Regions from separate parts of the Heyndrickxia sp. MSNUG genome, predicted to be linked through region 2. Evidence: riboswitches for the same ligand, from Rfam matches in the RefSeq annotation. Region 2 holds a riboswitch; each other region holds the start of a gene.
What was found. Region 2 has a riboswitch for lysine ahead of AABM38_RS23805 (transporter substrate-binding domain-containing protein). Riboswitches for the same ligand answer to the same signal wherever they lie in the genome.
Positions count from the first base shown of each region.

Region 1 (10,220 bases), 1.3 Mb from region 2:
CGCAGAAGAAACAGCATCAGAACTCTTTTCAAGACCGTCAATATAACGAATTGCATTTGGACCTGCTACCATACCGCCATAAATAGCTGACAATAATGAGTTTGCACCAAGGCGGTTTGCGCCATGCTGAGAGTAGTCACATTCCCCAGCTGCAAATAATCCAGGAATGTTCGTCATTTGGTCATAGTCAACCCAAAGTCCGCCCATTGAATAGTGGACTGCAGGGAAGATTTTCATAGGAACTTTTCTAGGATCGTCGCCCATGAATTTTTCATAGATTTCAATGATGCCGCCAAGCTTGATATCAAGCTCTTTTGGATCCTTATGTGAAAGGTCAAGATAAACCATGTTCTCGCCATTGATTCCTAGCTTTTGGCTAACGCAAACGTCAAAGATTTCACGTGTTGCGATATCACGAGGAACAAGGTTTCCATATGCAGGATACTTCTCTTCAAGGAAGTACCATGGCTTACCATCTTTATACGTCCATACTCGTCCACCTTCACCACGAGCAGATTCACTCATTAGGCGAAGCTTATCGTCGCCAGGAATTGCTGTCGGGTGGATCTGGATAAATTCACCGTTTGCATAATATGCGCCCTGCTGATATACAATCGCAGCCGCAGAACCTGTGTTGATTACAGAGTTAGTTGTTTTCCCAAAGATAATTCCAGGGCCGCCAGTTGCCATGATAACAGCATCTGCAGCGAACGACTTGATCTCCATTGACGTGAGGTTTTGAGCCGTGATTCCCCGGCAAACGCCATCTTCATCAAGTACAGCACCAAGGAATTCCCAGCCCTCATATTTAGTAACAAGGCCAGCAACCTCATGGCGGCGTACCTGCTCATCCAATGCGTATAAAAGCTGTTGTCCGGTAGTTGCACCGGCAAACGCCGTACGGTGATGCTGTGTTCCTCCGAAACGGCGGAAGTCAAGCAAACCTTCTGGAGTACGGTTGAACATTACGCCCATACGGTCAAGAAGGTGAATGATTCCAGGCGCAGCTTCAGCCATCGCCTTTACAGGAGGCTGGTTCGCAAGGAAGTCCCCGCCGTAAACCGTATCATCGAAGTGCTCCCATGGAGAGTCACCTTCACCTTTTGTATTTACTGCACCGTTGATTCCGCCCTGTGCACAAACAGAGTGTGAACGTTTCACCGGTACAAGAGAGAACAGCTCAACAGGTGTTCCTGTTTCAGCCACCTTTATTGTAGCCATTAAGCCAGCCAAACCGCCGCCGACTACGATAACCTTACCTTTACTCATCGTGACTCACTCCCTTAAATCCATGTCTGTCTTAAATTCCGATCAATTTATACAAATGCCAAGATTGCGCGTACTCCCACGATGGAAAGCGCAATGAATACTCCAATAGTAATGTAAGTGGAAATCACTTGTGCACGAGGCGTTACAGTGATGCCCCAGCTTACGAAGAAAGACCACAATCCATTAGCAAAGTGGAAAGTAGTTGAAATGATACCGATTATATAGAACCAAAGCATAAACGGAGAAGATAGAATGGTCTCCATCATCTGGAAGTTCACATCAGAACCAAAAGCAGCTGCGATACGAGTTTCCCAAACATGCCAAGCTACGAAAATCAGGGTGATGACACCTGAGACACGCTGCAGCATGAACATCCAGTTCCTGAAATAGCCGTATTGCCCTATATTGTTCTTAGCCGTAAAAGCAATATAAAGTCCGTAGATTGCATGGAATAATAGTGGTAAAAAGATAATGAAGATTTCTAAAAAATACCTGAAAGGCAGCTGCTCCATGAAATGAGCCGCTTTGTTAAATGATTCTTCTCCCCCTGTAGCAAAATGGTTGACTACAAGGTGCTGCATAAGGAAAAGTCCTACTGGAATTACACCCAGCAAAGAATGCAGCCTCCGCCAATAAAACTCTTGTTTAACTGCCATATGTATACCCCCCTTGAAATTTGGCCGTGATGTACAGGCTTTTCTCCCCTATTAAACTGACAGTTTGATTAACCCCAACATCATATTACAAAACAAATCTTACAATTATGTGACATGTTCATTTTACTCCCATCATAATAGAGCGTCAAGAAAACGGATACATAAAAAAGTTTATATAGGTAAAATTTTTTAAATATATTGATATTGTAAAAATGCCACTTTCTAATTATTTTAACGTCGGTTAGAGTATATTAAAATAATAGTATTACCTTTTAGATGCCAATGAAATAAATTTCCCGGATGATTAAATTTTAGCTTGTAAAGAATTGGGTATGGTATAAACATGGAAAATAATTATAGAATCTTTCTTGCCCATCTAAAATTTAACAGATTATTAATTTAGAATCGCTGGTAGTTTTTTTGGCAAATTGTTTATAATAGAGTAATAGAAAGAGGGGAGAACATGAGTGAATTAACAACTTCAGAGCAGCAGACTGAAAGCGAGCCACTTTCCGTTTCCGCTTTTGGGTATGAATTAGTCAGAGAAATCCTTTTGCCAGAACTGCTCGGCAAGGATACTGCTGAAATACTCTATTGGGCAGGTAAACGCCTTGCCCGCAAGTATCCATTATCGACACTGGACGAAACAATCCGCTTTTTCCAGGATGCAGGCTGGGGCACCCTTTCAGTTAAGGAAGAAACAAGAAAACAATTGGTGCTGGAACTTGGCAGCGAGCTGATTTCCTCTCGGTTAAAACATAACGCAAACTCCACATTCCAGCTTGAAGCAGGGTTTCTCGCACAGCAGATGGAATTGCAGAAGAATGCTACAGCCGAAGCCTTCGAACACCCCAATAAGCGTTCATTCCGAATCCAATTCACTATTAAATGGGATAAAAATGATTTTGTTACTGAATAATTTTTTCTGAACCTTGCCGGAAGATGAAGACTAGTGGCTTCGGCAGATGGGTCCAAAATGGAATTTCAAAAAGAAAAGTAACATGGCCAGGGCTAATCGCTCTGGCTTTTTAGTGTATTTTATTTACACCTTTATAGTAATTTCAAGGGCAATATCAGCTAATTCTTTTTAGGAGATTTTAAATGAAAGAATGTCTCTTTATCTTTAGGCATATGATAGACTCGTCCTTTCGTTGCTCCAGAGAATGGGAGGTTTAAAGTAGAAAGCAAATTGCCTGATGATCTTGAAGTTGGTAACAGGAGAAAATCCTTAAGTTCTTGATTCGTCATTGTTGGTTTGATTAGTAGAAAATAGTCCAGAACTGCACTATGATGTGCTGCCTTAGATCGTAGCAAACAGTGAGGACAAACCCATATCCATTTCATTCTCTTCATTCCAAAATAAGAGCACGATGGACATTGTACACCCTTTTGGAGATCAGCGGGTGAAAGAGAGTATATCTTGAGGATATCGGGATGAAAAGGAGAATGCTTTTTCACGAGGGTTTTGGAGATTTTTTTCAGGTCTTTATCTTGAAAAAATTCGTTAAAATGATTTGTATCAATTTTCATTATACGATCAACTAAAACATCTCCTTTTACAACATACTTGTAAAGAAAGGGGTCATCCGTCTTAATTATTGTTGAAGAATTACTGATGACAACAAGAGTATGAATCAGGGGCACTTTAAAATTATTAGCTTGAAGCCACCTATTGAAATGCCACTTTTGTTTATTCACCTGAATGACAGGATGATCATATGCCTTTTCTTTATCTTGTTTTGTTTGGATCATTTGCTCAGAATCTTTTTCAAACAAAAGGGCACCGGAATGATTTTTGGTCTCTATTAGAAGGAAATATCGACGGGTTAGAATGAGGGTATCAATTTGAAACTTCCAGGAATCATCTGTTAGCCGCAAATCACGAAGGATCCAATAATCTTTTTCAGGTAAAAAACTTAAACGGTAGTCGGTATTAAGCTCTCCCTTATATCCTGACTTCCATCCTTTATAATCATCCTTGATTAATGGCAGTTTAGAATTATGATCGTATAGTCTGTTAATAAGTGCTTCAAGCTTTCTGAGCCTGATTGGGTAATCCCTATCTTTTATTATCAAAATAGACCTCCTTGACGCTGTTTTTTCTAATTTTCTTTAAAAGAAGGTCAAATTCCTGCCAATATGCCTGAGATATTATGAATTTTCTAAGGCAGAAGAGCCTTTCATACTAAATTCATTAAGTGAAAATTTTTTTCACCAGTTGAACGAACTTTTTTACCAGTTGGATTAGATAATTCACTAGTTGGAAAGGTTTTTTCACCAGTTGAAGCAAAATATTTCACCAGTTGAGAATTCTTCTCCTATAAAACACCCTACCAGCTAAATTTTTAACACAGCCCCACTCCTAAACAACGAAAAAAGCTTCCCGGAATCAATCCCGGAAAGCTTTCACCCATTTACTTCGTTTTAACCGACTCAGAATACAACTCAAACGCTTCATGCAGTGATTCTACCGCATTCACCATCTGTTTTTCTTCGATCACCGTGGAAACCTTGATTTCCGATGTGCTGACCATTTTCACCTGTACGCCGTGGCCTTCTAAAACTTCAAACATTTTTGCGGCTACACCTGGGTTTGATACCATGCCTGAGCCTACAATGGACACTTTAGCCAGGCCTGTTTCTGATTCAATTGCTTTATAATTCAATAATTCCTTATTGCGTTCTAATACATCTAAAGTTTCTGGTAAATCATTGCTTTTGATTGAAAAAGAAATGTTGGCAGAATCTGCTTCTGTCCTGCTTTGGACGATGATGTCAACATTGATGTGGTTTTGAGCCAATGTTGTAAAAATGGTTGATAGTCCCTTCATTGATGTGCTAACTCCAAGGACTGATACTCTTGTAATTTTGTCTTCAAATGCCACTCCACGAACGATTAAATTCTGTTCCATCCCAATTTCCTCCTCGATGATCGTACCTCTTTCTTTTTCCATGCTGGATCTTACCTCAATTGGCAGCCCGTAGTTCTTTGCAAATTCCACCGCTCTTGGATGGAGAACGCCCGCTCCCAGGTTTGCCAGCTCAAGCATTTCATCATAAGAAACACTTAACAGCTTCCTTGCACTTTTCACATACCTTGGATCTGTCGTGAATACACCCGTCACGTCAGTATAGATATCACACTTATCTGCCTTTAACGCTGCTGCCAATGCTACTGCTGTTGTATCAGATCCGCCACGGCCAAGTGTCGTGATCTGGCCATCATCCGTCACTCCCTGGAAACCGGCTACAATAACAACTTTGCCATGCTCAAGGTCGTTTTTAATTCTGTCCGTTTCGATATCTACAATCCTGGCGTTACTGTGAACATCCTCTGTTTTGATTCCAGCCTGCCAGCCTGTATAGGAAACAGCTTCAATACCCATTTGCGCGAGAGCCATAGAATACAAAGCGATGGTTACCTGTTCACCTGTCGTTAAAAGCATATCCATTTCTCTCCTAGATGGAGCGCTCGAAATTTCATTAGCCATGTCAACTAAATGGTCTGTCGTTTTCCCCATCGCGGATACGACAACCACGATGTTATTTCCATTTTGCATTTCTTCAACAGTTCTGCTGGCAGCGTTCTTGATTCTCTCAACAGTGCCAACAGAAGTTCCTCCGAATTTCTGTACAATTAATCCCATTTACCTTCCCCTGCCTTTTCCTTCTTATTTCTGCCTCTATAAAGAGCTTCATGGCAAAATCCGCATATGTATTTTCCCCTAAGGATGTTTTCGCATGACATTCAGATGTGAATATGGACGAAAAATCCTTATAAATACAAAAAAGCAATGAGAGTGTCTCCCATTGCTTGATAAACGCATATATACGCTGCAACATGAGATAGCACTCCAAGATGGCAATCTTGACAATCCAGCGTTTATTCAACGAAGGACCAGCGGGAAAAAGAATAGGCATTCCCCCACTTCGGCGACCATCCCCTTTCAAAGCCCTTCACAGAATCCTATAATTCTCCTGGCTCTTACTCTTGAAGCTCGCACCTCTATCTTCACTTTAATGCTCTAAAGTGATAGCTATATGAAATTTTTTCTTATTATAGCACACTAAAAAATAGATTGCTACCGTTAGTTCTGCAATTTAGTAAACAGTTCCTGCGCTACAATGGACGGCAAACCAGCAGCAATCAATTCCTCAATGGAGGCTTCCCTCATTTTTTTCACGGATCCAAAATGTTTCAGCAGCGCCTTTTTACGCTTCTCGCCAATACCAGGGATATCGTCAAGCAATGATTGAAAAGCACTTTTCCCCCTGAGCTGGCGGTGGAATGTAATTGCGAACCGGTGGACCTCATCCTGGATTCTTTGCAGCAGGTAAAATTCCTGGCTGTTCCTTGGCAGGCTGATCACTTGCAGTGGATTGCCGTATAAAAGCTGGGAAGTCCTATGCCTATCATCTTTTGCCAGACCCGCGATTGGAATATCGAGGCCAAGTTCATTTTCGAGTACATCACGGGCAGATTCGATATGCCCCTTCCCACCATCGATGATAATCAAATCAGGCAGGGGAAGATCTTCTCTCAGGACTCTTGAATACCTTCGCCTTACTACCTCCCGCATCGACTCATAATCATCCGGTCCTACTACAGATTTGATTTTATACTTACGGTATTCCCTTTTTTCAGGCTTGCCGTCTATAAAAACAATCATAGCGGAAACAGGATCGGTCCCCTGGATATTCGAGTTATCAAAAGATTCGATACGGTGTGGCGTGTAAATGCCCATTTGAATTCCAAGATTCTCGACTGCCTTGATTGATCGTTCTTCATCGCGTTCAATCAGTGAAAACTTCTCAGTGAGAGCGATTCCGGCGTTCTTTGAAGCAAGGCGGACAAGATCTTTTTTCTGGCCTCGCTGCGGCTTTAGCACCTTTACTTCAAGCAGCGCTTCGGCCATTTCCGTATCAACGCCTTCAGGGACGAGAACTTCCTTCGGCTTGAAATGCTCATTCTTCGAGTAAAATTGGCCTAGGTAAGTGAGGATGTCTTCTTCCGGTTCATTATGGATTGGGAACATCGAAACCTCTCGTTCAATTAATTTTCCTTGCCTGATAAAAAATACTTGAACACACATCCAGCCCTTGTCCACGACGTACCCAAACACATCGCGGTCGGTAAAGTCAGTCGAGGTCATCTTCTGTTTTTCCATTGTAGCCTCAATATGAACAATTTTATCGCGGAATTCCTTCGCTCTTTCAAAATCCAGTTCTTCAGCAGCCGCGGCCATTTTAGCTGTTAAATCAACTTTAATATCTTTAAAGCCTCCGTTCAGGAAGCGGGTAATTTCATCTGTGATTTTTTTGTACTCTTCCTTGCTTACATCCTTTACGCAAGGCGCGAGGCACTGACCCATATGATAATAGAGACAAACCCGGTCCGGCAGCGTGGAACATTTCCTTAGTGGATAGATCCTGTCCAAAAGCTTTTTCGTTTCATTGGCTGCCTGGACATTCGGATATGGCCCGAAATATTTCCCGCTGTCTTTTTTAACCTTGCGGGTGATGATCAGCTTTGGATGGCGTTCTGCAGTCAGCTTGATAAATGGATAGCTCTTGTCATCTTTTAACATGACATTGTACTTAGGATCATATTTCTTGATCAGGTTAATTTCAAGGACAAGTGCCTCCATATCTGAGGAGGTAACGATATACTCAAAATCTTCTATTTCATTTACTAGACGCAGTGTCTTCCCATCATGTGAGCCGGTAAAATATGAACGAACCCTGTTTTTCAGTATCTTAGCTTTCCCAACATAGATGATGGTCCCCTGCCGGTCCTTCATTAAATAGCATCCTGGCTGTGCCGGGAGAATAGCCAATTTATTCTTTATCTGATCATTCATACTGTTCACCCCCTGTTACGGTGTCCATTTATATAAAATAATTTCATTGTAGACTGGATCGAATATTTTTTCGGAGTCGAAACTCTTTATCTTTTCAACTCTCTGATCTATCTCAATTCCCTGTGCCCTAAAGCCATCGACTACTTTATCAGTCAAATACACTGTTTTATCTTTATATAAGCTCTGGTCATGCAGAAATACTTTATACGTATTGATCCTTTTATGTGAATAAGGCATTTTTAAATACTCCAGGACTCTTGTTTCTTCCCATGTATATAACACAAATTCCTCATTGGTCTCCTCAAGAAAACGGGCAAGCTGGTAAACAGCAGGCTCCTCGTTTGCCTGTGTTTTCACAAGGTTCGCTGAAACCATTGCCTGGGCAATAAGAAGTATGAGAATCAATAAACTGCTATAAATACTTGGGTACCTTTTGAAAAATGCAGACAATACTAAGAAGATAAGTATCACTGCCACGGGCAGAATATGTCTGGCCTTATCGATATTTTGAGCAAACAGTGCCCATATGCCATATGCAGACATCATCAAGACACCTAAAGTGAAAGGCATATTCTTAAAAAGCTTACTTTTTGTTCCCGGCCAAAAAATGAATAGGCCGATAACTATATATAATACCATCAAAACATGTGTTCTTGAAAATATTCCCCACCAAAAAATGTTGGTAAACAAGAATATTTTTATTCTGGCAATAATCGATAGGTCATTTGAGGCCGTTGTTCCGCCCCATTCTTGAAAATGGCCGCCAGTAAACCCAAAGGCAAGTTCCAGAAAATTAGCAATTCCGCCTTCTGTCATGATTAGCCCGCCAATCCAGATTAACTGGAACACACCTGCAGCGAGAGTATATGTTAATAGTCCGGAGAATCCAATTTGATGATCTTTCCATTTTTTATAAAAGAGATAAATCATCCCTGCACCCAAAGGAATATAGCTAAGCCTGATCCCCAGGAGTACGCTGAATAAAAACAGCGGCAGCAGCAGCCATTTGCCTGATTTTCTTTCCCAGGCCGTGACAATGCTCCAGAAATACCACCAGAAGACGGCAAGAGCTGCACCTTCCGACATTGGCTGATTGACTATGATCAATGGATAGCTTGCGGTATAAATAATCGCCGCCGCCATAAAGGCGCTCTGCCTGGAAATCAACCTGGATGCGATTAAATAAACCGGAAAGATAGAACTCGCATATATTAAAATATTAAACAGCACCAGAGCTTGACTCGGTTCAGCTACGATGAACTTTGTCAGCAAACCTCCCAGAATAAAGTAAGGATAGCCTGGAAAATGGGGCCGCATCGCCCTAAGGTCATACCTTTCAATTGCAAGCGAAAAATCCACTTGATCCCAGGAAGAAACAAAAGGATTTAACGAACTGAGCTGCAGCCCAAATACATACATTACTACGACCAAACTTACCGCCACTATTGCTGGACTTTTCCATTTGTCATAAGTCAACTTTTTCACCAACTAACTTCTTCATTAAAAAACACTAGAGCCATAATGAAAAATAATAAGGTCTAAACGTATGAAAAAAGCACAAGGAATTTCCCTGTACTTTTTTCTGGAGAGAGGAATCTATGTTTATTTCACCTGCGGTTTCAATACATTTACTTGTTTGTTTTCTGCAGGCTTCTGTTTTTTCGTGCCACGTGTTGAAGTCAGCAGGAAAATGCCTGCAAAGTATCCGATATAAGCAATGACTTCCTCAATGGATGGCATCGAAGAGTAACCGAACAGTGCTTTTAGGAAGATGCCGATATCACCTGATAATAATGGTGCAACTCCGTTGTCACGTACATAGTGTGCATAATCAATTGGATGTTCAGGCATGAACCATGTAATGTCATAGACATGCGGCATTACACTGCCGATCAAGTTTATGTCCTGCATCATTGAAATTGCCTGTACCAATAACCCAGCTGAGATCAGGATGATGAATGCCCCAGTAATTTGGAAGAAGGTTTTAAGCTTAACCTTCATTGTTCCTTTAAAGAACATATATGAAACAACTACCGCAATAAGTGTTCCAGTAAGGGCTCCCCAGCCTTGCATTGCAGCGCCGATATTACCGCCGGTGATTGCAGCAAAGAAGAAAACCGTTTCAATACCTTCACGCAATACAACCAGGAATGAGTGGATGACCATACCGACAATATTTCCTGTCGAGATGAACTTGTTCATTTTCCCTTCCATATTGCCCTTTAAGTCCTTGCTGTGGCTCGCCATCCAGAATACCATTTGCGTTAATAACACGGTGGATACGAGCATGATTCCAATCTTCAGGTAAATTTCGCTGCCCATCGCGGCAAATCCAGTGAATACCACCTGGAACAGGATCGCCACCCCAATACTCGCCAAAACAGCCAGTCCGGCACCCAGCCACACATACTTCGTATACTTAGAGTGGTCCATC
Region 1 covers NZ_CP150978.1:3,518,391-3,528,610, forward strand. The annotation lists gene sdhA (succinate dehydrogenase flavoprotein subunit) at 1-1,269, opposite strand, end outside; gene AABM38_RS17770 (succinate dehydrogenase cytochrome b558 subunit) at 1,317-1,925, opposite strand; gene AABM38_RS17775 (YslB family protein) at 2,389-2,844, shown strand; gene AABM38_RS17780 (nuclease-related domain-containing protein) at 3,003-4,001, opposite strand; gene AABM38_RS17785 (aspartate kinase) at 4,340-5,572, opposite strand; lysine riboswitch at 5,765-5,942, opposite strand; gene uvrC (excinuclease ABC subunit UvrC) at 6,014-7,786, opposite strand; gene AABM38_RS17795 (hypothetical protein) at 7,802-9,271, opposite strand; gene AABM38_RS17800 (FTR1 family iron permease) at 9,389-10,220, opposite strand, start outside.
Region 1: linked by a shared signal. The riboswitch ahead of AABM38_RS17785 (aspartate kinase) and the one ahead of AABM38_RS23805 (transporter substrate-binding domain-containing protein) in region 2 are both predicted to bind lysine.

Region 2 (10,220 bases):
GGAATTCAAGACGGATGCCGGAGTCAATGCGGCACCAGTGGCGTATGAAGTGGACGGGAAGGAGTATATTTCGGTTCTTGCTGCCGGAAACTCTTTAGCAGGGTCGAAGCATGGAGATTCACTATGGACCTTCTCGCTCGATGGGAAAATTGAATCAGGTACGAAACCAAAAAAACCTGAAAAAGAAAGTGATAAAAAAGATAAGGATCAAGCTGGAGACGGTACTGAGGGAAGCGCCGTCGAGGGTAAAGAGGTTTATAAAGGAAACTGTCTAGCCTGTCATGGAGAGGGCGGTACAGGCGGCCATAATGGCCCTGATTTACAGCTTAGCAAGGTAGCCCATGACCCCGATAAAGTCATGGAACGGGTGAAAAACGGCGGCACTGTCATGCCAGCGTTCGGAGACATTTTATCCGAAGAAGAAATAAAGGCAGTAACGGAGTATATCACGGAAGTAGTCGCCAAAAAGGATAAATAGCAAATAGAAAATGACCAGTCCTGAGGGATGGTCATTTTTCTTGAATCCGGGACTAAAAATGGAAAAAACCGCAGAGCCTGCTTTGATCATGAATCTTGAAAAAATCGCTATTTTTCAACTGTCAGTAGAATAGCTATCATTCAACCAACACTTGATAGGCAGGTAAATGTCAGGATGATAAGATATTCTTAACAGGGCGCACTGGAATAAATAGTTAATGGAGGAGTTCACATGCTGGATACACGTAAGATTGGTGCTTTCATTTCAAAACGAAGAAAAGATCAGGATATGACCCAAATGGAACTGGCAGAAATATTAAATGTGAGCCATCAAGCAGTATCTAAGTGGGAACGGGGGGAATCACTTCCCGATATAGGTACGCTGCCGCTGGTCGCGAAAATTTTCGGTATAACGATTGATGGTTTAATCAATGCCGGTGAAACACAATCTTACTCACACATTGGCAAAATCGTAGAGGAGATTTCAGAAAATAGACCAGAGCAAGTAGCTATATTGATCAATGAGGGAGAAATAGAACTTGAGGAACTGACAGAAGTTGCCCCCATCATAAAATCCAGTACGCTTAATAAAGTATCAGAAAACTTGGATGTAAAAAGGATCGATTCAGCTGTCATTACAAGTCTTGCACCATTCCTTGGCTCTGATGCGCTGGATGCTGTTGTCCGTGAATCAATGGAGGAAGCAATTGATTGGACTGTCATCACTGAAATTGCTCCATTTCTCAGTGAGAATTTACTATTTGAACTAGCAGAAAATAATTTGAATGAGGGTTCTCTTAAAGTGGAAGATCTTATGAGTATTGCCCCTTTTTTGAGCAGTGAACTCCTGGATCAATTCATCATACATTTAAAGGATAGTAATATTAGCTGGGAAATGGTACAGGCTCTTGCTCCGTTTTTAAGCGAAGACTCAATGAGTCGTTTAGTTGATCAAGCAATTAATGGAGATATTAATGCTGAGCGTATCGTTGATCTTGCTCCATTTCTTGAAAAAGATCAATTGGAGAAACTAGTTTTACAAGCTGAAAAAGGAAGGATGAGTTGGAGTATTGTCGAAGGGCTCGCGCCGTTTTTAAGCAGTGGAACTTTGAATCTGCTAGTTAATCAAGCTGTGGCGGGAAAAATCGATGCTAAAAGAATGGCAGGACTCGCTCCGTTTTTAAGCAAAGAAAACATAGGGAAGCTAATAGTGGAGGCGGAGCAGGAGAATCTGGATTCGGAGTTATTGACGAGCCTTGCTCCTTTTATAGATAAAGAACATTTAAGTAGATTGATTACATCTTTACTAACAAAGGTGAAATAGGGCATTTTTATATATTTGATAGAATGTGTTCTCTTGAGGAGATAACGCTAAAAAATCATAACTAAAAACGTCCATATGAGTTGGTGCGTTCAGTTTTCAGACAAAGATATAGTTCACCAATCAGTTATTGAAACCCTGTTGATTGGAGTGGAAGGCGCGTAGACTCCTGCGGGCTCAGCGCCAGCCCCGCGGAAAGCGAAGCGCCTGGAACGGAAATCAACAGACTAGTTTTATAGATCAACTAAATAAATAAAAGCTGTAGACCAACTTTATTTTCCGAGTTTGTCTACAGCCTAAACGTACCATATGAGTTGGTGCGTTTTTTGCTGATTGTCAGGATTTAGGACTAGCATCGTCAGGAGTATTGGAATTCACTAATCCGTGTTCAGAACAGTAATTGATTATTCAGTGATATCTTAGCTATTTTTTTGTATAGTATAAGTAAAAGAAAATTCTGAAAACAGGTGAATTTATGACGACAAATGAAGATGTATCTTCTTTTCCTTACCCTTTTGGGGATAGTGATGTCTACCGATACTCGAATAATGCCACTCAATTAAATCCGCCGAATTCAATTGAGCTAACAGACGACTATTTAAAAGAAATCAACCTAAAAAGAGAGCTGCTTTCCCAGCACCCTGAACGATGCTGCCATTCGTTACCGCACACTTTGAATGCACAATGGGAAGTGGTTGATTTGATTTTGGATCATCTAGTTACTTTTTATCCTGATAAATTCACATTGCAAAAAAGAGATAATAAGTGGTTATTTTCCAACGTCCAGACAAAAGAAAAGATCGCCTTTACATTTGGAGACAATTCAACTCTTGGAATGGAGCCTTTAGATTTTATTGGCAGGCATGTTCAAGAGGATTTGATCTTGATGATGCAGCGGGATGGCAACCTGTTTTTAGATGCTGGTCAGCTTTGCTTTCCGGCAAATTGGTCTTTGTATTTTGACCTGGGTATGTCTTTTAAAGAAATTCATGCACCAATTCCCGGCTTTCGGACTGATGACCTGGATGATCGAATTCTGCAATTTTTAATGCGAATCGAGGCAGGTACTCCCTGGGGGAGGAAGAACTGGTCACTCATGGCAGGTAACCGACTAGATACTTCACTTGAAACATTTTCAGAATGGGGTCAGGCCAGGAAGCAGGTGACGAAGGAAAATGCCGGAGAACTTGTTCATTTAAGGGTTGAGGTTCAAAAGCTTTTCCGTCTGCCAAAAAGCAACGGTATTTTATTTACCATCCATTCACACATGCTGCCTTTAGAAAGGTTCATTCGGCATACTCCGTGGCTAGAACAATTTTATTCGATCCTCCATGAACTCCCAGACTTTATTGCTGACTATAAAGGAATTTCATTGTATCGGAATCAGGTACTTGACTATTTGGAAGAGGAAATGAAAAAGAGATGAATGGGTTACAAAAGGAGTTTTCATTTACTAAGGGGAAAAGAAAATATTTATTCTGTGCCGATTCAAAAAGTGCAGAGCCTTTATATATTCCCGTTCAACAAGCAATCGAAAATAAAGTCCCTTTTGATTTCATGGTAATAGATCATGAATCCGATTCCTTCCTCAGGCTTTGGCTCAATCAGCAGAAAATGGGAACGTATTTATATGTATCTGGTGAGTTGGAATTTATAAACCGGTTGAAAAATCTAGCCTTGGAAGCAGGCTTTTCTGATCATGAAATGCAATTGAACGTACAGGGACCTGTAAGTACGAGGGTAATTTGCTGTAAATGTCATGGTGTGAATGATGTAGAAGATGAACTGCATATCATCTGTATTCATTGTGCAGTTGACCTTGAGGTTTCCAGTCATTATTCCCGCCGTCTTGAGGCCTATCTTGGCTATACTTCTATAAAATAATCATTTGGTCAAACTGGAGGAGCATGGTTTTGCGTCGAAATCCAATATTACAAGTACGTGTAAGAAATATTGTAGAAGAGACTTCCGCGATTAAAAGGTTCACCTTACAAGCATTTGATTACTCTCAGCTTCCTTCCTTTAGCGGTGGTTCGCATATAACAACCTTTTTGCCACATTCTTCAGGTACATTGGAAAGGCATTATTCTATTTTTAACCTAAATGCTGAGGCAAGTATGTTTGAAATAGCGGTCCGCTTGGCTAAAGACTCAACTGGCGGCTCTCGTTACTGGCATCAAAATGTTAAAATAGGTGATGTATTACCCATAAGCTACCCAAAGAATTACTTTCCATTAAGTTTTCAAGCAAAACATAATGTGTTCTATGCAGCGGGGATTGGGATCACTCCCTTTTTATCGATGATGGCAGAGCTGGCTGAAAAAAATTCTTCTTTCGAACTGCATTATGCAGCGAAGTCAAAGGACCAGTGTGCTTTTTATGGATTCTTAAGCAAGACCTATCCAGATCAATGCCACTTTTATTTTTCAAATGGCGAGGGCAATAAACGTTTATTGCCAACACAGCTTTTGAATCATCGGATAGGGACGCATGTGTATTTTTGTGGTCCCGAGAACATGATTCAAGATTTCACAAACGCAGCAAAATCATATGGCTATCCGTCGTTCAACATTCATGTCGAACGATTTGCTCCGCCGGCAAAGAAGGAACAGAATGCTTTCCAGGCAATACTAAAAAGAAGCAAAAAACAGCTTGAGGTTCCTGAAAATGCTTCACTATTGGAAGTGCTCCTTCAAAATGGGATCAAGGTTCCATACTCCTGCCGTGCAGGCGGGTGCGGGACTTGTGAAATCAAGGTGGTCGAAGGACAGATTGTTCACTTCGATTCCTTTTTAACGGAAGATCAGCAATGTTCAAAACAGTCCATGCTTAGTTGTGTATCGCGCGGGAATGGCAGGTTAGTGCTGGATTTGTAACGGTTAGATTAACATTCTGGAATTACTGTATTCAGGATTAAAGCAGAAGGTGGAAAATATGGCGAAAACAATTGTAGAAAAACTTAACTTGCAAAAATATAAAAAAACGGCAGTCTTGAATGTCCCAGAGGGTTCGGACTATTTAGCGGAACTTGAAGGTTATGATACAGCGCTGAACAAGAATCAATCGTATGATCTGATTTTTGCTTTTGTGCTTGATCTGGAAGCTTTTAAAAGGATCGTAAATACGGTGATCAAGAATAATTGTTTAAATAAAAAGGGGTATATCTATTTAGCTTATCCTAAAAAAGGGAATAAAGTATACCCAACCTTTATTCATCGTGATGAGATTTTTCCTGGCATAGGCGTTGATGAGAATGGTTATATTGGGACAAGCACGATCAAATTCGCCCGTATGGTTGGATTGGATGATACTTTTACAGTGGTTGGCCTCAAAGAGGAAGCTAGAAAAAGTCAGCCTTCTGGTAAAGCGAGTCAGTGCGTTGATGATTACATTGAGCTGATTCCGGAAATAGAAAAAGATTTGTTGGATAATCCAGCATTACTTGCGTTCTACCAGTCCCTCACACCAGGATACCGCAAGGATTGGGCCCGTTTTGTATACAGCGCAAAACAAGAAGCAACGAAAGCGAAAAGGCGAGAGGAAATGAAAATGATTCTTGGAGCAGGGTTCAAGAGCCGGGATTTATATAGTAGAAAATAATGGGAAACGCATCCTGTAATAGAGAGGCCAATGTAATACGGAAGTGCTTGATTCCAGTAGGTTAAACAGGGGAAAACACATTGATTTTACTCGCCATGTAGAATCGCATCCTTCTGGTTTTTCAAAAAGAACTAGATTGACAGAATTAACAGCTTATTGTAGCCTAGTTAATATAATTTAATATTTACACCTCACTTTTACTAGTGAGGTAGAGGCGCGATATTTAACAGTCCTTAGCGGAGCATGAGAAGCTATGATGCCAGGGAGAAGGAAATGTCGCCGAAGTTTGTAATATTCTCAGTATTACTTGCTGGGTCTGCAGTTAAGAGCTGCAGGACTGTCTCAATAAACACCCAGTTTATTGAGTTGTGCTATCTCATTTAGGGAAAAGAGAGGAATTTAGGGCATCTATAAATAGTGCGACCTGAGTTTATCTCAGGTCGCTTTTTGTTTGTAAAAAAAGCTCTAAAAACAACAAGGAGGAGAAACGGACATGAGAAAACAAGTATCATTATTTCTAGTATTGCTGCTTTCAGCAATGATTCTATTGGCAGGGTGTGGAAGCAAGGATGAAGCGTCTGGCTCATCTGATGAAAATACATTCAAAGTAGGTCTTGAAGCTGGTTATGCACCATTTAACTGGACGCAGAAGGACGATTCAAATGGCGGTGTCAAAATTGCTGGAACATCAGAATATGCCGGCGGTTATGACGTGGAAATCGCTAAAAAGATTGCAGATGGTTTAGGCAAAGAATTAGTGATTGTTAAAACGGAGTGGGATGGCCTTGTTCCAGCTTTAACTTCAGGCAAAATTGATGCGATCATCGCAGGTATGTCACCAACTGCAGAACGAAAAGAAACAATCGATTTTTCGGATAACTATTATAAATCAAATCTAGTAATGGTAGTTAAAAAGGGCGGAAAGTACGAAGGGGCTACTTCAATCCAGGATTTTAAAGGTGCGAAAATCACTGCTCAATTAAATACATTCCACTATTCAGTAATCGATCAAATTGAAGGAGTATCCAAAGCGACGGCAATGGATAACTTCCCGGCAATGAGGGTTGCGCTTGAATCAGGAATCATTGATGGATACGTTTCAGAACGCCCTGAAGCGGTAAGTGCTTCTGGCGCAAACGAAAACTTAGCAATGGTTGAATTCAAGGATGGGTTCAAAACATCAGAGGACGATACTGCAATCGCCGTAGGTCTTGAAAAAGGCAGCAAGTTAACAGGAAAAATCAATGAAATCTTAAAAGGCATCTCTGAGGAAGAACAAACGAAAATCATGGATGAAGCGATTAAGAACCAGCCTGCAGCAGAATAAGGATGACGTAAAACCGGCTGTATACGTACAGTCGGTTTTATGATGGTATAAAGGGGGAGAAAAATGAGCTTAGAGTGGATCGTAAAGATCATTTCGGAAAACTGGCCTATGTTCCTTCGCGGAGCAGGTGTCACACTATATATTTCTCTGATTGGAACCATCTTAGGTGCAATCATTGGTCTTATAGCAGGAGTGGTTCGCACCATTCCTGTACCAGAACGCGGAATAAAAAAAATAGTACTAAGAGTCATTAATTTCATTTTATCTGTTTATATCGAATTCTTTCGCGGTACCCCAATGATTGTTCAGGCTATGGTCATTTATTATGGTTCGGCCTTAGCATTTGGAGTGGATATCGACGTAATGGCAGCAGCACTCATTGTCGTATCAATCAATACTGGAGCATACATGGCAGAAATCGTTCGAGGCGGAATTGTTTCTGTTGATAAAGGCCAATTCGAGGCTGCACAGGCAATTGGCATGAATCATTTCCAAACCATGATGAACGTCGTATTGCCGCAGGTCGTTCGAAATATTTTGCCTGCGACGGGCAATCAGTTTGTCATTAATATCAAAGATACATCCGTCCTTAACGTTATATCCGTATCAGAATTGTATTTCTTAACAAAATCAGTTGCCGGTAACAACTTTAGATACTTTGAGTCATTTTTTGTAGCATGTGTACTTTATTTTGTCATGACATTTATCGTCACAAGAATCCTGCTTTATTTGGAACGCAAATTGGAAGGACCGGACAATTACACGATGATGCTCGGAGAGGAATCACCGACGGCAAATAAGTTATAGAAGAAGGAGGAGAGAGTATGGAAAAGGTCATTGATATTCAACATCTAAACAAATCCTTTGGAACACATGAAGTTTTAAAAGACATCAACTTTTCGGTCAATAAAGGGGAAGTCGTAAGTATAATCGGCTCTTCAGGATCAGGAAAATCAACTCTTCTTCGCTGTATCAACCTTTTGGAAAAACCAAGCGGAGGACAGATCATCTATAATGGAGAGAATATCCTCGATGATAAGCATGATATCCCAACCTACCGCAGACATTTAGGAATGGTATTCCAGCAGTTTAACTTATTTAATAACCATAATGTCCTGAATAATTGTACAGTGGGCCAGATCAAAGTGTTGGGACGTTCAAAGGATGAAGCTGAAAAGGTAGCAATGAAATATCTTAAGGTCGTTGGGATGGATCGATATATTAACGCAAAACCAAAGCAGCTATCCGGAGGACAAAAGCAACGTGTGGCGATTGCCAGAGCACTTTCGATGGAGCCAGATGTCATGTTGTTTGACGAACCAACTTCTGCTCTTGATCCGGAAATGGTAGGAGAAGTTCTAAAGGTAATGAAGGAACTTGCTGAATCAGGTCTTACGATGCTGATCGTTACCCATGAGATGGAATTTGCAAAGGAAGTATCAGACCGTGTCGTGTTCATGGATAAGGGAGTTATTGCCGAGGAAGGAAGCCCTGAGCAAATCTTCAATAATCCTAAGCAAGACCGTACGAGAGAGTTTCTTAAACGTACCTTTGTTGAAGTATATTAATAATATATAGGCTCTGTTGAAGTTGAATGTTGATATTAAACCCTGTTGATTGTAGTGGAAGGCGCGAAGACTCCTGCGGGCGCAGCTGGTCAGATGAGACCCCGCAGGAGCGAAGCGACGAGGAGGCTCAGCGCCAGCCCCGCGGAAAGCGAAGCGCATGGAACGAAAATCAACAGCCTTGTTTAACAGAGCCAATATATAAAATACACGAAAAGGCTTCTCAAAGAGGATCGTATGAACGACCTGTTGAGAAGCCTCTTTTTTCGATGCATTTATTGGTTCAGATGATATTTTTTGTACCATTCTACAAAAAACTCTAAACCAGTTTCTAATGGTGTGGAAGGAGAGAAGCCTGCATCCTTCTGCAATTCTGTAATATCTGCATAGGTCATCTTTACATCGCCTGGCTGCATCGGTAAAAAAACCTTATTCGCCTTTTTACCGATTTTTTCTTCGAGGATGCGAATAAAATCAAGCAGCTTCACAGGGTTATTGTTGCCGATATTATAGATTTTATATGGAGCATAACTAGAACTGGGATTAGGATTTTCACGATTCCAATCCTTATTTGGCTTTGGCGGACGATGGAGCAGCCTGACAATCCCTTCAACGATATCATCAATAAAAGTAAAGTCCCTGCTCATCTCTCCATCATTAAAAACTTTTATTGGGTTGCCTTCAAAGATATCCTTAGTAAATGAATAATAGGCCATATCTGGCCTTCCCCAAGAACCATACACTGTAAAGAAACGAAGTCCTGTTGTTGGAATTCCATATAAGTGGCTATAGGTATGTGCCATTAATTCGTTTGCTTTTTTAGAAGCAGCATAAATGCTTACAGGGTGATCAGCAGAGTCATTGGCTGAGAAGGGGATTTTAGAGTTTGCACCATAGACGGAGCTTGATGAGGCATAAATCAGGTGGTTTACTGGATAATATCTGCATGCCTCTAAAATATTTAAAAATCCCAACAAATTTGAATGAACATAGGAATGTGGATTGTTAAGGCTATAACGAACTCCAGCTTGAGCGGCTAAGTTGATCACGACCTCAATTGTGTGAGTGTGAAAAATGGAATGTAATTCTTCTTTGTTTGCCAAATCTATTTTAAAGAACTTGAAATTGGCGTGTTCTTCTAATTGCCTTAACCGATCTTCCTTTAATTGCACATCATAATATTCATTAAGATTATCGATCCCAATAACGTGATAATTTTGCGATAACAATCGTTTAGACAGATGAAAGCCAATAAAGCCCGCTGCACCTGTTATGACAATACTCATCTTCTGCCATTCCTTGCCTGATTTCGATAATTATCTCTAAACCAGCCACTTTTTGTCTTCCTTTGAAGGTCTCTTTCAATGTGCTTTTCATTTATGCGCTTCCATTGGACATCTTTTTCCTTAAACGATTGATTTTTGCTCCTGTGTTCAATCGTTTTTACTTTCCTGGTTTTTTGTTTTTCTTCCGCTATTACTGTCATGGCTTCAGGCTCTTCTTTTGGAATCAGGATAGGTTTGCTTATCCAGTTAGCATAAGTTTTAGGGTCGATTGCCTTTACCTGTTCAAGGAAAGGGGTTAAAAAATCTCTTTCATGAAGGTCTTGGAATAACTCAAGCGGTCGATCTTGTAGCCGGGAGTATGAATAGACATGATCAACAAATTTGAAACCTTGATTGGTTACAAAAATATGCCTTAACGGGGCATCTATCTGTTTGAAACCTGATTTTTTCATTGTGTTTAAAATGTTTAGAAGGCGCGTGGTAATATCGACGGTGAGATTGGATTGTTTTTTTAGGTATTCGTTTAAATTAGGTCCCAATAAATATTCCATTACAATATAATTGGCACCTGTTTCATATACCTTTGGGATGAAAGATAAATGTTGGTTTGATAACAAAACTTCTTTCTCTTGTTGGCAGTGTTC
Region 2 covers NZ_CP150978.1:4,781,299-4,791,518, reverse strand. The annotation lists gene AABM38_RS23835 (PQQ-dependent dehydrogenase, methanol/ethanol family) at 1-478, shown strand, start outside; gene AABM38_RS23830 (helix-turn-helix domain-containing protein) at 710-1,801, shown strand; gene AABM38_RS23825 (heme-dependent oxidative N-demethylase family protein) at 2,274-3,224, shown strand; gene AABM38_RS23820 (dimethylamine monooxygenase subunit DmmA family protein) at 3,221-3,682, shown strand; gene AABM38_RS23815 (PDR/VanB family oxidoreductase) at 3,706-4,674, shown strand; gene AABM38_RS23810 (YdeI/OmpD-associated family protein) at 4,733-5,398, shown strand; lysine riboswitch at 5,600-5,780, shown strand; gene AABM38_RS23805 (transporter substrate-binding domain-containing protein) at 5,892-6,725, shown strand; gene AABM38_RS23800 (amino acid ABC transporter permease) at 6,789-7,532, shown strand; gene AABM38_RS23795 (amino acid ABC transporter ATP-binding protein) at 7,550-8,293, shown strand; gene AABM38_RS23790 (NAD-dependent epimerase) at 8,566-9,576, opposite strand; gene AABM38_RS23785 (hypothetical protein) at 9,573-10,220, opposite strand, start outside.

Region 3 (10,220 bases), 680 kb from region 2:
CGATTGAAATAGAAGGCAGAACTTTTTTATGCATAACCGTCAGATTGCCTAAAACCAATCTGCTTGTAGTTACAGGAGATCACGGCTATATTATGTGCGGCGCTCTTGATGTCGCGCTTCTGAATGAAAAGCTTAAGAGCAGGAAAGTCATTGCCGGCAGAGCCGTTGGTGTTAAAACAATTGAAGAGTTGCTTGAAGCACCATTAGAGTCAGTTACATTCGAAGCTGAGAACACGGGGGCAATAAAGGGCATGGTCGGCAAGGAAGCTTTGCTGCTTATGAATGAAAGACAGCCTGATTAGGCTGTCTTTTTGCTTTGAATTGAAGGAGATCCCATTCTTCCGATTATTTTCCCAATGTAAAAATATTCATAATACCATAACCAATCGATAAATAGATGTGTTAAAATGTAAGAAATAATTGTCGTATTATGTAATATTTTCTTGCTGAACGCTAAGGTCTTTTTCGTAAACCTCGTGGCAAAGCACCTATTTCGAAAAAGCCAAAAACAAACCGATAAAGTGGGAATTGACATGAGACTGGTAGCCACCACTTCAGTGAATGAAGGAGCTTTACTTGGAAAAGCCATTTATAATGACCAGGGGCAGATTCTTTTAAACGTGGGAGCGCGGCTTGAGAGGAAAATCCTTAACCGGTTAATGGAATTTGGTATTGATTTTCTATATATAAAGGATCCTGATACTGACGATCTTCTCCTTTCAAATTCGATTTCTGATGAATTGCGTGTGAATGCCATCAAATCGATTGGAGAGTCGTTTAAGCAAATTCAAAATGATACAACGATTTCGCATTCCTTTGTGCTTGAAAAATCGGCAAAAAAGTTCAAAAAATTGATTAGTATTTTGCTAGATGAACTTCAAAGCAGCAGGGAACTGCTCAATATGCTTTCAGATGTTTTCATGCACGATCACTATATATTTTCGCACTCGCTAAATGTAACGCTATATGCCCTGGCAATCGGAATTGAAATGAAACTAACTCCAAAGGAACTGGAGCAGCTTGGACTTGGAGCTATTTTGCATGATGTAGGAAAAATGAAGGTGCCTGAAGAAGTGCTGACAAAACCTGGACGGCTGACAGGGGAAGAATTCCAGATTATCAAGGCACATGCCGAGGATGGATTCCAGCTGCTGCGGAATATCCCAACTGTTCCATTAATTGTTGCTCATTGTGCCTTCCAGCATCACGAGCGCATGAATGGTTCAGGTTATCCTCGCGGCTTAAAAGGCGATGAGATTCACCTGTTTGGACGGATTCTTGGGGTGGCGGATGTCTTTGATGCTGTCACGTCAAACCGAGTGTACAGGCCCGCTATGCTGCCGCATGAAGGTCTGGAAATCCTTTATTCGGGTTCAGGCACCCTTTTTGACCCGAAGGTGGTCGATGCTTTCCGCAGAGCTGTAGCTATCTATCCTATTGGCTTGACAGTTCTTTTAAGTGATGGACGGAAAGGGGTAGTCGCTGCCCAGAATCCAGGGCTGAGCGAACGGCCGGTTGTCAGGATCCTGGAGGAAAACGGCTTGCGGGTCGCGCCTTACGAAATCAATTTGAAGACGAATTTATCGTTGATGATTGTAAGCTGTGACACAATCCTAAAGTATGAGTATGCCAACAATTATTAGATTTTAAGGCTAGTTCCCCCCTTTAAAGCATACATATAGCTTTAGAGGGGGGATTTGTTTTGCCAAAATTCGGCCGGCGGCTGCCTCGGAAAGGACCTTTGCCTTTCAGGTATGTGTTCCTGCTGACATTCGTCTTTTTTTCCTTTTCAACAGCAGCGGGACTGTGGATTATAGATAAGGGGATCGAGCCTACGCTGATGAGCTATGCCGAATCTCAAACAAGAAAAATCGCCACGCTTGTAATTAATAAGGCGATCAATAAGAAAATCGCCAATGGTATGGATATTGATAAGGTGATAGAGTTTGTGCCGGTAGATGGAGGGTCTTCTACAGTAGTGAAATTCAATACTGAGATCATTAATCGTGTAAAAGCAGAAACGACTAACCTTGTGCAAATGAATTTGAAGGAAGCCGAACGAGGGAATCTCGCATCGCTTGAAATGCTCTCGGATATTGAAATTGTCACGGATGAAGAGGAAAAGAAAGAAGGAATCATTTATTATGTGCCTTTAGGGCAAGCCACCAATAATGCGCTTTTAGGGAATATGGGGCCAATGATACCAGTGAAATTCAATGCTATTGGTGATGTAACGTCGGATATTGTGTGGGAAACAGAAGAACATGGAATCAATAACTCACTCGTGAATGTTTCTGTTAGGGTTAAAGTAAATGTCCAAATAATTATCCCGTTTGCAACGAAAATAGCGACTGTTCAGGAAGATATTCCAATTGGAAGCTTTTACTATCCTGGAAAAGTTCCTCAATTCTATAATGGCGGCGGTGATTCTTCACCTTCAATTGAATTACCTGGCGAATAAAAATGGTTGTCACGATAACGATATTGTTATACTATGAAATCAATTGAATAATAACCTTATCATTCCGGTGGGGTAGAGGAGCAAAATTAATTAGTAGGCTGTGTGAGGATGACAACGTTGACCACAGCTAAAAGGGAGTTTTGCCGAAGCAATCTAAATGAGTCACATTTATTTTGCTGGGGGTACTTTGAACAAGAGTATCACTGTCATTATGGGGATATCTCATAATGGGGAGCTACAGATCGTGATGGAGAAACTAGTTGCTTTAAAGAGTAACGATAGGATTTTCTCTATCGTTGCTCTTTTTTGTATTTGGCTCTGTTAAACAAGGCTGTTGATTTCCGTTCCAGGCGCTTCGCTTTCCGCGGGGCTGGCGCTGAGCCTCCTCGTCGCTTCGCTCCTGCGGGGTCTCATCTGACCAGCTGCGCCCGCAGGAGTCTACGCGCCTTCCACTACAATCAACAGGGTATTAAAAATCAACATTCAGCTTTAACAGAGCCTTGTATTTATGGACTTGTAGCTCTTTTCATGGAAACAGTTTCCCCCTGTCAAAAACAAGGAGGAGAAAAAATGGAGAACACAATATATTCATTATTGCCGCCATTGTTGGCAATTTTAATGGTAGTCATCACAAGACGGGTGCTGTTGTCATTAGGGACAGGCATAGTGGCTGCAGCGTTACTGCTTGCTGAATTCAAAATTGGCGAAACATTATCGATCATCGGAGATGCCATAAAAGGGATTTTCATCGCTGATGGAGAGCTGAACACTTACAGTTTATATATCATCCTGTTCCTTTTGCTATTAGGTATTATTACTGCATTCATTTCTATTTCCGGTGGAAGCCGTGCATTTGGCGAATGGGCGATGAAGCGTGTTAAAACAAGAGTTGGCGCACAGCTTGTGGGTGCATTTCTAGGTATTATTATTTTTATCGATGATTACTTCAATGCACTGGCTGTAGGACAAATCACTCGTCCAATTACTGACCGCCAAAAGGTATCACGGGCAAAGCTTGCGTACATTATCGATTCGACATCTGCTCCTATGTGTGTCATTTCACCTATATCCAGCTGGGGCGCCTATATCATTGCTTTGATTGGCACAATACTTGCTGCTCACGGTGTTAAGGAATACAGTGCATTTTCGGCATTCATGCAGATCGTTCCAATGAATTTTTACGCTTTAGCTGCACTTATTATGGTCTTTATTGTGGCGCTTCGCAATGTTGAAATTGGGCCAATGAAGGTCCATGAGCAACGTGCTTTTGATGAGGGGATTGTAGTTAATCAAAGTAAACCGGTACCAGGTGAATTAAAAGATGACCTTCCTACCAGTACCACTGGAACAGTTGGGGATCTAGTATGGCCCATTGCGGCACTTGTTGTTGGGACAATCGGTACAATGATGTGGACAGGCTTAAGCGCAGTTGAAGGCAAAGCGACAATCTTTAAAATTCTTGAAAATACAGATGTAACAAAATCTCTTGTTACAGGTGGCTTGCTCGGACTTGCTGTCGCCTTGATTCTTTTTGTAAGACAAGCTGTAATGTTAAAAGGCGTGAATGCAAATGTATTTGGTAAAGGATTGCTAGAGGGTATCAAATCAATGCTTCCAGCGATCTATATTTTACTTTTTGCCTGGGTAATTGTTGATTTAATCGGAAGACTTGAAACAGGAAAATATCTTTCTGGAATTGTGGAAAGCTCAAATATGAATGTTTCTTTCCTGCCTTTCCTTCTGTTCTTAGTCGCTGGAATCATGGCATTCTCAACAGGAACCTCTTGGGGGTCATTTGGAATCCTGCTTCCAATCGCTGGGGACATTGCAGCGGCATCTGATATTAGCATGCTTCTGCCTGCATTGGCGGCAGTATTAGCTGGAGCAGTATTTGGGGACCACTGTTCACCGATTTCCGATACAACGATTCTCTCATCTACGGGTGCTGGATCAAATCATATGGACCATGTCATGACTCAGCTGCCATATGCGCTGATTACGGCGGCAATCTCGGCTGTTGGATTCCTTGTCATTGGATTCACTGGCAGCACTATTGCTGCACTTGCAGTGGTGGTAATCCTGCTGGCTGCCTTCGCATTCATCTTTGGAAGCAAACCGCAGGAAGAAAAAACATTAAAAGAAAATCTTGCAGAATAACTTTTAAGCTGTCTGATGATCAGACAGCTTTTTTCAATAAATGGAAAAAGGTCCATACCTTAATGTGTATTTCACGTAGTTGGGAAAATATTATTTGCTAAAAATTTATTATTATCAAAATAATATTTTGACAAGCAATTAAAAACTAGCTATACTATTTTTAGACTAAATAATCAGAAAATATAAAACTTTCTAATTCATTTTCCATGGAATTAGAAAGGGAGGGGGATTTATAATGGAAAATCGTCCACAGTGGGGAACCAGGTCGGGATTTATTCTTGCAGCAATTGGTTCTGCAGTAGGGTTGGGAAATATTTGGCGCTTTCCCGCAGTAGCGTATGAGAATGGAGGAGGAGCCTTCTTTATTCCTTATTTATTCGCTTTGCTGACAGCAGGCATTCCGTTGCTGATTCTTGAATTTACAATCGGGCATAAGTATAGAGGATCTTCACCATTGTCTTTCGCACGTATGAATAAGAAATGGGAATGGCTTGGCTGGTGGCAGGTTGCTGTTTCTTTTGTCATCTCAACTTATTATGCCGCTATCATTGCATGGTCAGGTTCATATGCATTCTTCTCATTCGGAGAGAAATGGGGAAAAGATTCTGAGGGTTTCCTTTTCGGCAGCTACCTGAAGCTGGCTGACAAAGCAGGGGATGTAGGCGGGATTGTCCCAGGAGTATTTTGGCCTATGGTTCTTGTGTGGGGAATTACATTCTTTGTTCTTTTGAAAGGGATTAAAAAAGGGATTGAAGTGGCAAACAAAATCATGATCCCAACACTTGTAGTTCTTTTCATGGTCATCGTTGTCAGAGCCTTGACTCTTGATGGTGCTGCTCAGGGACTTGATGCTTTCTTCAAGCCGAATTGGGATACGATTGCTGACCCTAAGGTATGGGTTGCTGCTTATGGTCAGATTTTCTTCAGCTTATCAATCGGTTTTGCTATTATGATTACTTATTCAAGCTATCTTCCTAAGAAAACAGATTTAACAAACAGTGCATTTATCACTGGTTTTGCAAACTCTGGCTTTGAGCTTTTAGCTGGTATTGGTGTATTCGCAGCATTAGGATTCATGGCTCAGCAGGCAGGAGTGCCTGTAAGCGAAGTTGTAGCTGGCGGTGTAGGATTGGCATTTGTTGTCTTCCCGCAGATTATCAGTGAGTTCCCAGCATTTAATGGACTATTTGGCTTCTTGTTCTTTACATGTCTAGTTCTAGCAGGATTGACATCATTAATTTCGATCGTGGAAACTTTTGTTGCTGGTGTACAGGAAAAGTTCAAAGTCAGCAGAACAAAGGCCGTTCTAGTGGGCGGAGGATTATCTTCTTTATTCTCAATCCTGATCGCAACTAAAGGCGGTTTATACTTCCTTGATTCAGCAGACTATTTCATCAATCAATTCGGAGTTGCTTTGGCAGGACTTGTAGAGGTTGTCGCTGTTGCGTGGGTAATGAAAGAATTGAAGAACCTTCAAAAGCATACAAACGAAATTTCAGATGTAATGGTAGGTACATGGTGGAGAATTTGCCTGGGTGTGATCACTCCTATCGTATTAGGCTACATGATGGTTCAAAACATCATTACGAACATCAAGGAAAACTATGGAGGATATCCAACTGGCTTCCTTCTATACACAGGATGGGGAGTAGCCATCGGGGCAATCGTCTTAGGATTCGTCTTTGCGGCAATTAAGTGGGATAAAGATATTTCAGTTTCCTCTAAGGGGGTTTCTCAATAATGTCAGGCAGCGCTATTGCAATGATGCTTATTGGTATGGTAATTATTTGGGGCGGCCTAGCAGCAAGTGTAGCTGTGGCTGTAAAAAAAGGGAAAGAATCAAATTAGGTTAAAGAGGGCTGCCATTGGCAGCCCTTTTATTTTTTCTTAATTCTTGCCCGTTCCTGTCTTGCCCACATTTTCAAATGAGGGTATGGATCAAAGGACCATTCCGTATAGCCGTTATCCTTATACATTCCATAGTGCAGGTGGGGAGGGAATTTCCCGGACGTTCCAGGAGGTCCGTATCCAGAGCTTCCTACACCGCCGATGACCGTTCCAGGTTCAACGATTTGGCCGACCTTCAGATCCTTCGTAAATCCGCTTAAATGGGCAAAATAATGGTAGGTGTTGTTGATGTCACGAATACCGACCCGCCAGCCGCCATATTTGTTCCAGCCCTTCATCTCGACGATTCCATACCCTGTCGCGCGAACAGGGACACCATAGCCTGCAAAAATATCGGTGCCTTCATGAATCCTTCTGCCCCCCCATCCGCGGGCATCGCCCCAGGTGTTGTTATAGCTATGGTTGCTCCTTAAAGGCAGCGGGAACGAATGGGTATCTAGATTAAGTCTGCCAAAATGTCTGTAAACCATAGCTTTTCCGATGATGATTCCCACTGTTTTATCACGCTTATAGTAATTCCAAAGACCAATTTTAATGTTTTCCTGATCCGTCCCGTAATGAAGGAGGTATTGAGCAAATGCCTGCAGTACATCTTCGTCGTCACTGATGCTTGCTTTGCCGTCACCATTGCCGTCAAAACCGATTCCATTGAAAAATTGAATGGAGACTGGATTGTTATCTTGTAAGTTGGGATTCAGCAATCCTGCCCATTCTTCAGGTTTAAAATAAACACCGGCAATTCCCTCCGCCTTTGGCAAATCCTTTCGTGCCTGGCGGACATTTCGCTCATACTGGTCTACTGCGGCAATATAGTACCAGGGGATATGGGTAACAGCTTCTACACGGGTATATAATTCCATTCTTTTTTTATAAACATCCTCATCCTGCTCGGCTGCTGATACATTCTCAACAGAGAGGGCAGGGCATAATAAAAAAAGAACGATAACTGCATAAAGGAATTTCACCGTAATCCTCCCTTCAGATTTTGCTCCATTAGTGTCCAGCTTCAGTGGCTAGTTTGTTTTACATGATGGTCCTGTTGATCCCTTTTTCATGGACTGGCCAGCACACTTACGCTTTTCTTGTTATAGTTTGTGATGATGGGGATTTTTCATAAATATCAAATAATGGTAATCGCAAAGCTAACGTACTTGTCGTGTGTTTTTCATTATGTTAAAGTGACATCAGAAGCTGTAAATCGGCCTTGATTTTTTCATGGTGTTCTTGATGTAGTGCAGCAGGAATGGAGTGAAATTATGAGCAAAAAAGAGGTACAGAGAAAGCCTGAATGGCTGAAAATAAAGTTGAATACGAACGAAAATTATACTGGCTTGAAAAAGATGATGCGGGAGAAAAGCTTACATACTGTTTGTGAAGAAGCGAAATGCCCAAATATCCATGAATGCTGGGCAGTAAGAAGGACTGCCACTTTCATGATCCTCGGTGATGTATGTACGCGTGCATGCCGTTTCTGTGCGGTTAAAACAGGCCTTCCAACTGAACTCGACTGGCAGGAACCAGAAAGAGTAGCTGATTCAGTCGTACTTATGAACCTGAAGCATGTCGTTGTTACAGCTGTAGCGAGAGATGATCTGAAGGATGGAGGAGCGGCTGTCTTTGCTGAAACAGTAAGAGCCATTCGCAGAAAGAATCCTTTCACTTCCATTGAAGTATTGCCTTCCGATATGGGCGGTGTCCTCGAGAACCTTAAGACATTAATGGATGCTAGACCGGATATCCTTAATCATAATATTGAAACAGTTGAACGTCTGACTCCAAGAATCCGTGCGCGTGCTAAATATGAACGTTCACTTGAGTTCTTGCGCCGGGCAAAAGAGCTTCAGCCAGACATCCCGACAAAATCCAGCATCATGGTTGGACTTGGCGAAACAAAGGAAGAGCTGATTGAAGCGATGGATGATTTACGCGCAAACAACGTGGACATCCTTACTCTTGGACAATATCTGCAGCCATCTAAGAAACATCTTGAGGTTGTAAAGTACTACCATCCGGATGAATTTGCCGAACTCAAAGAGATTGCCTTGCAAAAAGGCTTCAGCCATTGTGAAGCAGGTCCATTGGTTCGTTCTTCCTATCATGCTGATGAGCAGGTTAATTCCGCAGCGAAACATAAACAGGAGCTTGCTGAGCAAGAGGCACAACAGGCATAATATTTCTAAATATGGTAAAAATAAAGAGTTCAGCCTGATGCTGAACTCTTTTTCCATATTATTTCTCTTTTTTCGTCTGTGTAGAAATGTCGTCTTTATCCATTTTTTCATTCATTTCGCCTTCAGCTTCACCGTTGGCATTTTCACCTGTGCTCATAGGCCTTCCTTGAGGAGATTTGAGCATTTGTTTAATGACACCGTCGATCATCGTTTCTACATTGCGGCTGTCTGTGTCAAGGGATGCAAAGTTCTCTACATCTTTGCGAAGGGTTGGATCATCCGATACGTAAACATGGAACCAGCGAGGAACAACAGACATTGCCATCCTCTTCACCTGGTCGGCAGTTTCAAAACGGTCCTTAGAATCTGTTTGATAGACAATCAGAACTTCTTCATCTGTAACCAATGTTGAGACATCATCAACATTCTGGACCATCGTGCTGTAACGTCCAATCATATCAGCCATTTTTTCCCGGTCGATTGCCTGGTAAACATCCATGTTATTGTCTGTTCCCATAACGCCTGTTTTTTGATGGCGTACATAGCCAAAATCTTCACTTGTATCTTTTAACCCTTTACGTCCATCTTCATTATATAAATCAGGGCGCTGGTCGTTTACATTAAGCGTATGGCCGCTCTGCCGGTAAATGCCCGTTTTGCCATCCCGATCGTCAGGGGATGCGTTGTTATTGGCGCATCCAGTCAATGCAGTTGCACCGCAAATTCCGAGAGCAATAATTGCCTTTTTCAATTTAAAACACCTCCTATTGATTAGAATGGCTCTGATTTTATTTTTTTTGCTTAGTAATTGATGGGGAATCAGTTATAATTTAAATAAGAGACTTTGGGATCAAAAATTAATGACGGAAAATCAGCAATGAAAAAGAGGTGTACCAATGATTTGCATCAATAATCTGTGTTATGAAATTGTTGACGAAGCACGTGACGGTTTCAATGAGGAAGCCTTTCGCGCAAGATACAGCGATATCTTGACAAAGTACGACTATATTGTTGGCGACTGGGGATATGGCCAATTAAGGCTCAGGGGATTTTTCGACGACCAGAATCAAAAGTCAACATTTGATACGAAAATCAGCACTGTCAGTGAGTATCTGTATGAGTATTGCAACTTTGGGTGCGCCTATTTCGTTGCGAAAAAAGTTGCCAAACAGAACGTAAGCCAATAAGAAGAGGACCTGATGTTTATCGGGTCCTCTTCTTACTTGAAAAAAGTTAAGTGGCGATCTGAAACTGAAGTTTCTCAGTTATTAACTGTATGGCGGCTGTTCACTTTCATTTGGATCGTCATGGGTTGGGTGTGCACCAGCTTCCTTGCGCGGCATGCCTTGATGAAGTGATTTGAATTCATAGTTAAAATTACTGTAGGAACGCTGGCCCTCTCTCCATGGCGTACTTTTGCCTTTTACAGGCTCATCCTTCCCGATTGGCGACCCATAAGGTCCGTCTGGCAAATCCTCAGCCGTAATATAATTTCTTTGTTTTTCTACATTGGAAAAATCAGA
Region 3 covers NZ_CP150978.1:4,097,337-4,107,556, reverse strand. The annotation lists gene AABM38_RS20795 (YunC family protein) at 1-302, shown strand, start outside; gene AABM38_RS20790 (HD-GYP domain-containing protein) at 534-1,643, shown strand; gene yunB (sporulation protein YunB) at 1,703-2,461, shown strand; lysine riboswitch at 2,527-2,707, shown strand; gene AABM38_RS20780 (Na+/H+ antiporter NhaC family protein) at 3,032-4,618, shown strand; gene AABM38_RS20775 (sodium-dependent transporter) at 4,854-6,359, shown strand; gene AABM38_RS20770 (methionine/alanine import family NSS transporter small subunit) at 6,359-6,466, shown strand; gene AABM38_RS20765 (M23 family metallopeptidase) at 6,496-7,491, opposite strand; gene lipA (lipoyl synthase) at 7,783-8,697, shown strand; gene AABM38_RS20755 (YhcN/YlaJ family sporulation lipoprotein) at 8,756-9,448, opposite strand; gene AABM38_RS20750 (YutD family protein) at 9,594-9,884, shown strand; gene AABM38_RS20745 (cytosolic protein) at 9,966-10,220, opposite strand, start outside.
Region 3: linked by a shared signal. The riboswitch ahead of AABM38_RS20780 (Na+/H+ antiporter NhaC family protein) and the one ahead of AABM38_RS23805 (transporter substrate-binding domain-containing protein) in region 2 are both predicted to bind lysine.